Regions from separate parts of the Photorhabdus antumapuensis genome, predicted to be linked through region 1. Evidence: predicted binding sites of a transcription regulator. Region 1 holds the regulator's gene; each other region holds the start of a gene.
The links. Region 1 encodes CRP, which controls carbon source genes, mostly activating them, when cyclic AMP is high. Its sites were predicted from a motif close to ATGTGANNNNNNTCACAT; they were not measured.
Positions count from the first base shown of each region.

Region 2: gntK (gluconokinase) is a predicted target of CRP. The motif match lies at 2,137-2,154, and genes of this name have one in related genera.
Region 3: KZ793_RS06390 (CidA/LrgA family protein) is a predicted target of CRP. The motif match lies at 1,983-2,000, and genes of this name have one in related genera.

Region 1 is NZ_JAHZMK010000023.1:30,674-34,970, forward strand. Features, by position in the region: gene KZ793_RS09470 (hydrolase) at 1-200, shown strand, start outside; gene KZ793_RS09475 (YheU family protein) at 197-415, shown strand; gene KZ793_RS09480 (phosphoribulokinase) at 434-1,303, shown strand; gene KZ793_RS09485 (OsmC family protein) at 1,428-1,835, opposite strand; gene crp (cAMP-activated global transcriptional regulator CRP) at 2,157-2,789, shown strand; gene argD (bifunctional acetylornithine/succinyldiaminopimelate transaminase) at 2,839-4,050, opposite strand; gene KZ793_RS09500 (aminodeoxychorismate synthase component II) at 4,173-4,297, opposite strand, start outside.
Region 2 is NZ_JAHZMK010000042.1:41,987-46,283, reverse strand. Features, by position in the region: gene gntR (gluconate operon transcriptional repressor GntR) at 1,107-2,102, shown strand; gene gntK (gluconokinase) at 2,270-2,809, shown strand; gene gntU (gluconate transporter) at 2,809-4,146, shown strand; gene KZ793_RS16275 (GNAT family N-acetyltransferase) at 4,236-4,297, opposite strand, start outside.
Region 3 is NZ_JAHZMK010000015.1:80,428-84,724, reverse strand. Features, by position in the region: gene metG (methionine--tRNA ligase) at 1-1,919, shown strand, start outside; gene KZ793_RS06390 (CidA/LrgA family protein) at 2,052-2,480, shown strand; gene KZ793_RS06385 (CidB/LrgB family autolysis modulator) at 2,483-3,178, shown strand; gene cdd (cytidine deaminase) at 3,320-4,204, shown strand.

The sequences.
Region 1 (4,297 bases):
TTATCCATGCTAAAGACGATCCCTTTATGGCACCGGAAGTTGTCCCTGATCTCAAAATGTTACCCAAAAATATTGAATACCAAATGACAGAATATGGTGGACATGTCGGCTTTGTCAGTGGTTCATTGAAGAAGCCACAAATGTGGCTGGAACAACGCATCCCAAATTGGCTGTCATCTTATCTGGAGCAACCACAATGATTATTCCGTGGCAACAACTGGAACCAGAAACTCTGCTAAATTTGATAGAGAGCTTTGTCCTCCGGGAAGGCACTGACTATGGCGAAGATGAAAAATCGCTTGAGCAGAAAGTCGCAGACATACGCCATCAATTGGAACGGGGAGATGTTATGCTGGTGTGGTCTGAACTGCATGAGAGTATCAATATTGTGCCAAAAAAAATGTTCCATTCTTAACATTATGGAGTTTACTGAATGTCTGCCAAACATCCGATTATTGCCATTACCGGCTCCAGCGGTGCCGGAACAACCACCACTAGTTTAGCTTTCCGTAAGATTTTCCAGCAACTTAACATCAGTGCAGCGCAGATAGAAGGAGATAGTTTCCACCGTTACACCCGCCCTGAAATGGATGCCGCAATCCGTAAAGCCAAAGAGCAAGGAAGGCATATCAGTTATTTTGGGCCAGAAGCCAATGATTTTGGCATGCTGGAAAAAACCATGATTGATTATGGTGAAACCGGTGAAGGCCGCCGTCGGAAGTACCTTCATACCTATGACGATGCCGTTCCTTACAACCAGCTCCCCGGTACATTTACACCGTGGGAATCTTTACCCAAGCAGACCGATGTGCTGTTTTATGAAGGTCTGCACGGTGGCGTTGTCACACCACAACATAATGTTGCCAGTCATGTTGATCTGCTAGTAGGAGTCGTGCCGATTGTCAACCTTGAATGGATACAGAAACTTGTCCGCGATACCGGAGAACGAGGACACTCGCAGGAAGCTGTGATGGATTCCGTCGTGCGTTCTATGGATGATTATATTAACTACATTACGCCACAATTCTCGCGAACACATATCAACTTCCAACGTGTCCCTACCGTTGATACATCCAATCCATTCTCAGCCAAAGCCATTCCATCACTGGATGAAAGTTTTATTGTCATCCGCTTCCGTGATCTGACTCAAATTGATTTCCCATACTTGTTAGCAATGTTACAAGGCTCATTCGTTTCAAGCATTAATACCATCGTGGTCCCCGGTGGAAAAATGGGACTAGCAATGGAATTAATTATGACGCCATTGGTACAGCGATTACTGGAAGGGGAAAAGATTTGTTAATCAGCGCCTGAGGTAAATTTAGAAAATCTGGTAGCTAAATTTGCATCTTATATTATTCAGTTAAAAAAGCAGGTAACTGAAATATTAGTTACCTGATGTTATTTTTTAATCAAGAAATAATATCTTAATCTATATCTTTAACTTCAAAACTGTGGGTAATTTCAACTGATTTCCCCAACATCAACGCAACAGAGCAATATTTTTCTGCGGAAAGCATGACTGCACGTTCAACCGCTTTATCTATTAAATCCTTACCCGTAACAATAAAATGCAGATTAATATGAGTAAACAAGCGTGGCGTCTCTTCACGACGGCGGGAAGTTAACTTTACTTCACAATCTCTTATGTCATACCTGCCTTTCTGCAAAATAGAAACTACATCAATCGTACTGCAACCACCGGCTGCCATTAATACCATTTCCATTGGGCTCGGTGCCTTATCGCCGGCATTACCATCCATCATGATCTGATGACCGGAAGATGACTCCCCCAAAAGAGACAATCCTTCAACCCATTTTACCCGCGCTTGCATAAATACCTCTTAAGTCGCTCTTTGCATCCAAGCCTACTCTTTCAGTATTAAACTGGCAATCTAATGAGCGGTTTATTATGCTGAAACAACACAAGACAAGACAGAAGCCTTTTCCTGTGTTAAAAACAGAAGCGGGCCAGGTATATATAGGTTAAGATCAATACCCTAAGGTTCAAATTTCAGATAACCTATATAAAACCCTCACCTGTCGGTTTTTCAACAAACTAATATGTTAAGCTAGTGTCTTTATAAGCCAGCCTGACGAGAAGCTTTTAGATTCTCGTGTTATTTAGGCAGCGATAACAACAGAGGATGAAGCGAATGGTTCTCGGCAAGCCACAAACAGACCCCACTCTTGAATGGTTTTTGTCACACTGCCATATTCATAAATATCCATCTAAAAGTACGCTTATTCATCAAGGCGAAAAAGCAGAGACGCTTTACTACATCGTAAAAGGCTCTGTTGCGGTTTTGATTAAAGATGAAGAAGGCAAAGAGATGATCCTCTCCTATTTAAATCAGGGAGATTTCATTGGTGAACTTGGATTATTTGAAGAGGGGCAAGAGCGTACAGCCTGGGTTCGGGCCAAAAGCGCCTGTGAAGTGGCTGAAATCTCCTATAAAAAATTCCGTCAACTGATTCAGGTAAACCCGGATATTTTGATGCGTTTATCTGCCCAAATGGCAAACCGTTTGCAAACAACTTCTGAGAAAGTCGGTAATCTAGCTTTCCTGGATGTTACCGGCCGGATTGCCCAAACTTTATTGAATCTGGCGAAACAACCAGATGCAATGACCCACCCTGACGGGATGCAAATCAAAATCACACGTCAGGAAATTGGTCAGATTGTTGGCTGTTCCCGCGAAACGGTTGGTCGTATTCTGAAAATGCTAGAAGATCAAAACTTGATCTCCGCACACGGCAAAACAATTGTTGTTTACGGTACCCGTTAATTCCTGATTAATCAGCGCATTATATTGCGCTGATTTCTCTTATACTTAATTACACCAACTGGTTAATTGCCAGTTCCAACCGTTCCATTCCTTGAGCAATCTCTTCTTCACTAATAATCAACGAAGGCGTGAAACGCAATACGTCACCACCCGCACTCAACAACATTAAGCCATTTTCAGCCGCCAGTTGCAGAATATCTTTAGCTTTTCCCTGATATGGCGCTTTGAGTTCCGCACCAATCAGCAGACCGTTTCCTCGGACTTCACCAAATATCGAATATTTCTGATTGATATCATTCAGAAAATTCACCATTAAATTATGGCGTTTTTCAACTCCCGCCAGAACCGCTGGTGTATTAATAATATCAAAAGCAACATTTGCAACTGCACAAGCCAATGGATTACCGCCATAAGTTGTACCATGAGTTCCCGGCGTCATCACTGAAGCAATATTCTCTGTCGTCAACATGGCGCTGATAGGGAAACCATTTCCCAATGCTTTTGCCGTGGTAATAATGTCCGGCGTAACGTCATAATGCATATAAGAAAATAGCTTACCAGTACGTCCCATCCCACTTTGCACTTCATCAAACACCAACAACACCTGATGCTTATCGCAAAGCTCACGCAACCCATGAATAAATGCCGGTGCTGCCGGCATAACTCCCCCTTCTCCCTGAACCGGTTCTAATACAACAGCACAAGTATGGTCATCTATGACGGCCTTCACTGCATCTAAGTCATTAAAAGGTACATGAATAATATCCGCAGGTTTTGGCCCAAAACCATCAGCATATTTTAGCTGACCACCCACAGAGACAGTAAATAGGGTTCGACCATGAAAACCCTGATGAAATGCGATAATTTTGGTTTTATAAGGACTGTGACGAGTAATTGCATAGTGGCGAGCTAGTTTAAATGCTGCTTCATTCGCTTCCGCTCCTGAGTTAGCAAAAAATACCCGCTCAGCAAAAGTCGCATCAATCAGTTTCTGCGCCAGAATCAAAGCGGGTTCATTGGTGAAAATATTACTGATATGCCAAAGTTTCTCCCCTTGCTGCTTCAAAACATCTACCAACGCGGGGTGACAATGACCCAAAGCCACAACAGCAATCCCTCCCGCAAAATCAATATATTCTTTCCCATGCTGATCCCATACACGACTACCTTGCCCTCTCACCGGTATAAACTGCGCTGGTGAATAAATTGGCAACATAACTTGATCGTATGTATTTCTATCTACTGCGGTATGCTCCTTCATTTTCCCACCCGTTTTTTATATACACGCCATTCAGAAGTGAAAACATAATCACCAAATATGCATAAAAAATCAAAGATGGGCAAATGAAAAAGATGGATAAATGAAGAAATTATCGGTATCTGTTAATATCTCAGAAAGTTGCTTAGTAACTGGTGACCTTGCTCACTGAGAATACTTTCAGGATGGAACTGCACACCTTCCAGTGGTAGAGTGCGATGACGAATGCCCATAATTTCATCGACGTTGC
Region 2 (4,297 bases), on a different contig from region 1:
GAGTTCAGGTTAGTTACTGTGTCTATCCGCATTATATAGAACAACTCTGTCGGGAACGGATTTGAACGTCGTGGGCAGTTTTGTGTTTAGCGGTATATTATTTCCCCCATTTCCCCCGGTATAAAATTTGCTTTGGGCAAATTTCTTTCCACTTTTCTTAGATGATATAAGTTGTTCTTCTTCCCGTAATTGTTGGAACTTCTTTGGGGTTTTGTCCCACGCATCGTAAAAACTCTGCTTAAATAAACTGTAGTGCATTGATGAGACTAGGGCTTACACTATGAGCTTGTGTTGTAAACATTATCGCTGGACGAACCAAATTGTAGGAAATGAGGCTCGTTTGTCACGTTCGTCACTTTTGAGTATTACCTTGAAAAACGCCGGATGAAAATACCCAACTTTTAATGAATGCCTTCAACATCCTGATGATAAGTGTATATACATGATTTAATTGCCTATGCTTTATTTCCCCGTAGCTGAGTTCAACCTTTCAACGTTTACAGTTGATTTTCAAAATCTGGTCAAGAGAAGAGTTTCAGAGTAAACCGGTGAAGTGATAAATCTTTTTATGTTCCGTTAGGCGATATCGGCATGTCGGCTAACAGGTTATTTTCGATATCGGTTTTGAGCATCTTATAACGCAGCTTTTTCTTAATTGGTATAAGTTAACGAGAAATTGTATGCCTACTTGTACTTAAGCTAACGATGTAGTCCATATCAACTTTGAGCTAGTGTTGAATGATTAAACCTTAATTTCGTCTGGACATTTCTCCTAAGCTGACTTAATGTCTCTGCTTCTGATTTTGATAGGTTTGGCAATTTTCAAGTTCTTACTCATTGTCATGGCGTGGTTCTTGCTGGTTGTGGTGGCTCATTGCTCTAAATCATTCGGTAATATATCAGCGGCGAAATCCTCCTAGTTACAAAAAAACTATGTCTTATATCTCCACTCTAAAGGATAAGATTTTACGATACACTAAATAAATTGGGATTACAGTTTCACAGCCAGACTAAATTTTAAAAAAATGTATCCTTATAGTGTATAAATATGTCATGACACTGCGTTTATTATCCTAAATTTTACTAATTCTATATTGTATTGAAATATGAAGAAAAAACGTCCTATTTTACAAGATGTTGCTGATCGTGTTGGTGTAACTAAAATGACGGTAAGTCGTTTCTTGCGTAATCCTGATCAAGTTTCTGAGCAATTGCGAAAGAAAATAGCGGATGCTTTAGATGAGTTAGGTTATATCCCAAATAAAGTGCCGGATATTCTTTCTAATTCCACTAGTCATGCTATTGGTATTTTATTGCCTTCTTTGACTAACCAGGTTTTTGCGGAGGTTATTCGTGGTATCGAATATGTGACGGATAGTTATGGTTATCAAACTATGTTGGCTCACTATGGCTATCGTTCAGAAAAGGAAGAAGAGCGTTTGATTTCTTTACTTTCCTATAATATTGATGGTTTGATTCTTTCAGAACGTACTCATACTCCACGAACTTTGAAGATGTTGGAAACGGCTGGTATCCCTGTTGTTGAACTGATGGATTGTGTTTCTCCTTGTTTTGATACGGCAGTCGGTATTGACAACTTTGAAGCAGCTCGGCAAATGACAATGGCAATGATTGAGCGTGGTTGCCAGCGGGTGATTTATCTTGGTGCGAGACAAGATGAAAGGACGATTATTCGCCTGGAGGGCTATGAAGCTGCAATGGAAAGTGCGGGGTTAAAGCCAGGTAAGATAATGACACCAGACAGCTCTTCTTACACATTAGGGGGGCAGTTATTGAATGAAGCAAGAACAAAATATCCTGATGTTGATGGTCTATTCTGCACTAACGATGACCTCGCTATCGGAGCAATTTTCGAGTGCCAACGTCAAGGGATAGCTGTACCACATGATATTGCAATAGCCGGCTTTCATGGCCATGATGTTGGTCAGGTGATGACACCAAAACTTGCCAGTGTGTTGACGTCTCGTGACTTAATGGGGCGGAGAGCTGCTGAATTATTAATGGCTCGGCTGAAGGGCGAATATCTACCGCAAAAAATGATTGATATCGGTTTTCAATTATCTCTGGGAGAGAGTATCTAATCGATCTGCTGGATTTGCGTTTTTTTGAACTCATTTGTGATAAATATCACATTTATATTTCCTGAATATTCCGTGTTGTTGCGAATTTCATCTCTACTTCTGATAATGTTACCGATAACAGTTACCGGTAACATTTGTAGATAAAATATCTACGCTAAGGAGTTTATATGAGCGATACCCAGCATTCGAATCATGTTTTTGTGCTTATGGGGGTATCCGGTAGTGGTAAATCTGCTGTTGCCGGTGCTGTGGCCTATAAATTGGATTCTGCTTTTTTAGATGGTGATTTTTTACATCCAAGATCTAACATTAATAAGATGGCTGAAGGATACGCACTGAATGATGAAGATCGTGAACCTTGGTTGAAATCACTGAATCATGCAATTTTTGCTATGCAACGCACAAACCCGGTTTCCCTGATTGTTTGTTCTGCTTTAAAAAAACATTACCGGGATATACTGCGTGATAATAATAAGAATCTGTCATTTCTTTATATGAAAGGCGATTTTGATTTAATTGAAAGTCGATTGAAGGCACGTAAAGATCATTTTTTTAAACCTCAAATGTTGGTATCTCAGTTTGAGTCATTAGAAGAGCCGGGGAGTGATGAACAGGATGTTTATCTGGTTGACATTAGATCATCTCTTGATGAAGTGATAAATCACTCGATAAGAATAATTAATAGTGTCATTTCAGGGGAAAAATAATGAGTACTTTAACCTTAGTGCTGACAGCCGTGGGTTCTGTTCTTTTACTGTTGTTTCTGGTAATGAAGGCCAGAATACACGCTTTTGTTGCGTTAATACTGGTTTCCATGGGAGCGGGTGTTTTTTCTGGTATGCCACTGGATAAAATTGCTGAAACAATGCAAGAAGGAATGGGAGGAACATTAGGTTTTCTGGCTATTGTTGTCGCACTGGGGGCTATGTTTGGTAAAGTTCTGCATGAAACAGGCGCACTGGATCAGATTGCAGTTAAGTTACTAAATAGTTTTGGTGAAAAGAATGCTCATTATTCATTAGGGATCGCTGGTCTGGTTTGTGCTTTGCCGTTGTTCTTTGATGTAGCGATTGTTTTATTGATTGGTGTGGCGTTTGCAGTAGCGCGTCGTACTGGCGGTAATGTAGTGAAACTGGTTATTCCTCTGTTTGCCGGTGTTGCAGCCGCCGCAGCGTTTTTGTTACCTGGTCCAGCACCGATGTTGTTGGCTTCACAGATGAATGCTGACTTTGGTTGGATGATCTTAATCGGTATCAGTGCCGCGATTCCTGGGACGTTACTGGCGGGTCCAATCTTCGGTAGTTTTATCAGTAAGTATGTCACTTTGGATTTGCCCGTGGATATAAGTGAGCCAAGCCTTGGTCAAGGTAAGATGCCATCTTTTGGTTTGAGTTTGTCACTGGTCCTGTTCCCTTTGGCTTTGGTTGGATTAAAGGCTATCGGTGAGAATTTTGTTGAACAAGGCTCTGAATTGTATCAGTGGCTTGAATTTATCGGTCATCCATTTTCTGCGATTTTGGTTGCTTGTTTGGTTGCTATTTATGGTCTGGCAATTCGTCGTGGGATGAGTAAAGAAAAAGTGATGGATATCTGCTCTTCGGCTATTCAGCCTGCTGGAATTATTTTGTTGGTTACCGGGGCCGGTGGTGTATTCAAACAAGTATTAGTGGATTCTGGTGTTGGCCCTGCTTTGGGAAACGCTTTGATTGGGGCGGGTCTGCCTATTGCATTAGCGTGTTTCATCCTTGCTGGTACAGTACGCGTTATTCAAGGTTCTGCAACCGTTGCTTGTTTGACAACTGTTGGTCTGATTTTGCCAGTTGTTGATCTTCTGGGATATTCTGGTGCCCAGCTTGCAGCTCTTTCAATTTGTATTGCGGGTGGTTCTTTGGTATTGAGCCATGTTAACGACTCAGGCTTTTGGTTATTTGGTAAATTTACTGGTGCAACAGAATTTCAGACACTGAGAACTTGGTCAATTATGGAAACTATTCTTGGAACAACAGGTGCCGTTGTTGGAATGGTTTTCTTTGCCATGTTGTAATTCATATGAATTAAGAGATTGTATTAGATTAATACCGCCTTCCTTAGAAGGCGGCAAGATAAGTTAACTATCTGGAAATATTGGTGACATTAAAATAGTGTTCTTGCTAACGGGTGACGGTGGCACCAGCGATCTTTATAGGCGAAAGTAG
Region 3 (4,297 bases), on a different contig from region 1:
GTTTTCAACGAATGCGCGGCAAAGAGGTTCACTTTATCTGTGCCGATGACGCTCATGGAACACCAATCATGCTGAAAGCTCAGCAAATGGGTATTGCTCCTGAAGAGATGATCGCAACGGTGAACCAAGAGCATCATCAGGATTTTACTGGCTTTTCAGTTAGCTATGATAACTATCACTCTACGCATAGCGAAGAGAATAAAGCGTTATCAACTAAAATCTATCTCGAACTGAAAAAAAGCGGTCATATTAAGAATCGTACTATTTCTCAGTTATATGATCCTGAGAAAAATATGTTTCTGCCGGATCGCTTTGTGAAAGGTAGCTGCCCGAAATGTAAGGCAGAAGATCAGTATGGCGATAACTGCGAAGTTTGCGGTTCAACCTACAGTCCGACTGAACTGACCAACCCACGTTCTGCCGTCTCCGGTGCAACGCCAGAAATGCGTGAAACAGAGCACTTCTTCTTCGATCTGCCTGCATTCAGTAACATGTTGCAAGCATGGACCCGCTCCGGTGCATTACAGGAACAAGTTGCTAACAAAATGCAGGAATGGTTTGAATCCGGTTTACAACAGTGGGATATCACCCGTGATGCCCCCTATTTCGGCTTTGAAGTTCCTGATGCGCCGGGCAAATATTTCTATGTCTGGCTGGATGCCCCTATCGGCTATATGGGCTCTTTCCAAAACCTATGTGATAAACGTGGAAATCTGAGCTTTGATGAGTTCTGGGCAAAAGACTCCACCGCTGATCTTTATCATTTTATCGGTAAAGACATTGTTTATTTCCACAGCCTGTTCTGGCCTGCCATGCTGGAAGGCAGCGGTTACCGTAAGCCAACCAATCTGTTTGTTCACGGCTATGTCACCGTCAATGGTGCGAAAATGTCCAAATCCCGCGGTACTTTTATTAAAGCCAGCACTTATTTGGACCATCTGGATGCAGACTGCCTGCGTTATTACTATGCAGCCAAACTCTCTTCTCGCATTGATGATATCGATCTGAATCTGGAAGATTTTATTCAGCGTGTTAACAGCGATATCGTTAATAAAGTTGTTAACCTGGCCTCCCGTAATGCAGGCTTCATTAATAAACGATTTAACGGCAAGCTGGCGGATAAACTGGCTGATCCGGCGCTTTACCAACAGTTTATTGATGGGGCAAAGGTGATTGAAGAAGAGTTTAATAACCGCGAATTCAGTAAAGCAGTCCGTGAAATCATGGCACTGGCTGATTTGGCAAACCGTTATGTGGATGAACAAGCGCCGTGGGTGGTGGCAAAAGAAGAAGGCCGTGATGCGGATCTTCAAGCCATCTGTTCAATGGGCATCAACCTGTTCCGCGTTTTGATGACTTTCCTGAAACCCGTTTTGCCAAGTCTGGCAGAACGTACAGAAGCTTTCCTGAATACCGAACTCACCTGGCATGGTATTGAACAACCGCTGCTGGATCATCAAGTTTCTGCCTTTAAGGCCCTGTTCAATCGCATTGATATGGATAAAGTGGACGCTATGGTTGCGGCATCTAAAGAGAGCATCAACGCACCACAAAAAGTCAGCGGTCCACTAGCAGAAGATCCAATTCAGGACACGATCACCTTTGATGATTTTGCCAAAGTTGATATGCGCGTAGCCCTTATTAAACAGGCTGATTTTGTTGAAGGCTCAGATAAGTTGCTGAAACTGATGCTGGATCTTGGTGGCGAAACCCGCCAGGTATTTTCTGGTATCCGCTCCAGTTATCCTGATCCAAAAGCGCTGGAAGGCCGTTTAACCATCATGGTTGCCAACCTGGCACCACGCAAAATGCGCTTTGGTATTTCGGAAGGTATGGTTATGGCGGCCGGACCTGGTGGAAAAGATATCTTCTTACTCAGCCCAGACAGTGGCGCCCAACCCGGTATGCAAGTGAAATAACAGTCAATTTATTTCATTGATATTTTACCCACGGGGATCAGCAATGGTCCCCGCTTTTTTTGAATGTGATCTATGGCACATTCCCAAGGTTAATTGTATGATGAATTCCTCACCGGAATTAGGAATTTTGTGATGTCGTTTCGTGAAGTACTGATTATTGGTTGGCAGTACCTGCGAGCATTTATTTTGATTTATTTGTGTTTGCTGGCAGGTAATGCCATCTCTGCCCTATTACCCATCATTATTCCCGGCAGTATTATCGGCATGTTGATCTTGTTCGTTTTATTAGCTTTCCAGCTCATTCCTGCTCATTGGGCAAAACCGGGCTGTAGTCTGTTACTAAAAAATATGACCTTGCTGTTTCTGCCTATCGGTGTGGGCGTGATGAATTATTACGATCAACTCAGCCAACAGATAATTCCGATTGTTTTTTCATGCCTGATCAGTACCGCAATTGTTATGATTATCGTTGCTCACAGTTCCCATTATGTTCATCGTGAACGCCCGATTATGGGCTCCGCATCAGAAATTAAGAGTGAACAACAGAAACAAGAGAAATAAAAATGTTAAGTCACATTTGGTGGTCATTACCATTAACATTGATTGTATTTTACACCGCAAGAAAACTTTCACTACGATGCAAAATTCCCATTCTGAACCCCTTATTGGTTTCTATTGCCGTCCTTATTCCAATATTGTTAATAACCCACACGCCTTATGAGCACTATTTTGCCGGCAGCCGAATTCTGAATGATCTACTTCAACCCGCCGTAGTTGCGCTGGCATTTCCTCTATATGAGCAGCTACACCAGATCCGTGCCCAATGGAAATCCATTATTAGCATCTGTTTTATCGGCAGTATTGCCGCTATGGTGACAGGCACGGCTATTGCTTTGTGGATGGGCGCAACGCCTGAAATGGCCGCTTCGATACTGCCTAAATCCGTCACAACACCAATAGCAATGGCAGTAGCAGATGCCATTGGCGGTATTCCTGCAATCAGTGCTGCTTGCGTCATTTTTGTTGGCATTCTTGGGGCAATATTTGGTCATAATCTGTTCGATTTCTTACAGGTAAAAACCAAAGCATCCCGCGGTTTGGCAATGGGAACGGCATCACATGCTTTAGGTACTGCCCGCTGTGCAGAAGTCAATTTTGTTGAAGGCGCATACAGCTCATTGGCATTGATGACCTGCGGTATCATTACTTCACTAACCGCCCCGTTTGTATTCCCGGTGCTGCTATACCTATTTAGCTAGTTTATCTGTTAGGAAATTTGATAATAATCGCTCGATTACCAACTTAAATTACATAAATCTCATCATCTATATGATATTTATCACATTACAAATCTCATCAGACAACTTAGAATGATCTTAAGTTAATTCGGAGATCACGCTATGCAAGCTCGTTTTCACCCTATATGGGTACAGCTGCCATCTAAACTACAGGATGCACTTTTACCTTACGCAGGAAACAACGACTTTCCTGCCATGCTCACTGCTGATCAGGCTGAATCTATTAAGAAAGCCTGCGGTTTTGACGATGACACCTTGGCTATCGCCTTATTGCCACTCGCAGCGGCATGTTCTCTGACACCGATATCACATTTTAATGTTGGTGCAATTGCCCGTGGTGAAAGCGGAAACCTCTATTTTGGCGCTAATATGGAATTTGCTGGCGTACCACTACAGCAAACGATTCATGCTGAACAATGTGCGATTACTCACGCTTGGTTATTGGGCGAGAAGAAACTGGCATCCGTTACTGTGAATTACTCTCCGTGCGGCCACTGCCGTCAATTTATGAATGAACTTAATAGTGGTACACAATTAGAGATTCATCTGCCAAAGCAGACACCTTCAACATTAGATCATTATCTGCCGGATTCCTTTGGCCCAAACGATCTGGGCATCACAACTTTGTTGATGGACCCGGTCAATCATGGTTATAAACTAGAAACCACGGATAAATTAGTACTAACAGCATTAGATGCAGCAAACCAGAGCTATGCCCCATACAGTAATTCCTACAGTGGTACCGCACTTCTGGGAAAAGATGGAAAAATTTATCCTGGACGTTATGCAGAAAATGCCGCATTTAACCCAAGCTTACCCCCATTACAAGCAGCGCTGATTCTGATGAATATTTCTGGTGGTGATTGCCTGGCTATCGAAAGAGCGGTGTTGGTTGAGGGAAAACACAGCGATTTATCACAACGGAGTGCGACTCAATCTATACTTGCTGCGCTCGGTTGCAGCAAATTTGATTACTACACTTTCTGAATTCAGTGGAAAATTCATTTTTCCCTCTATGCAGATAGAGGGTTTTCCGCTGTAAAAAACAATTACCGTAACAGTTTATTAGCCAAACTTGGA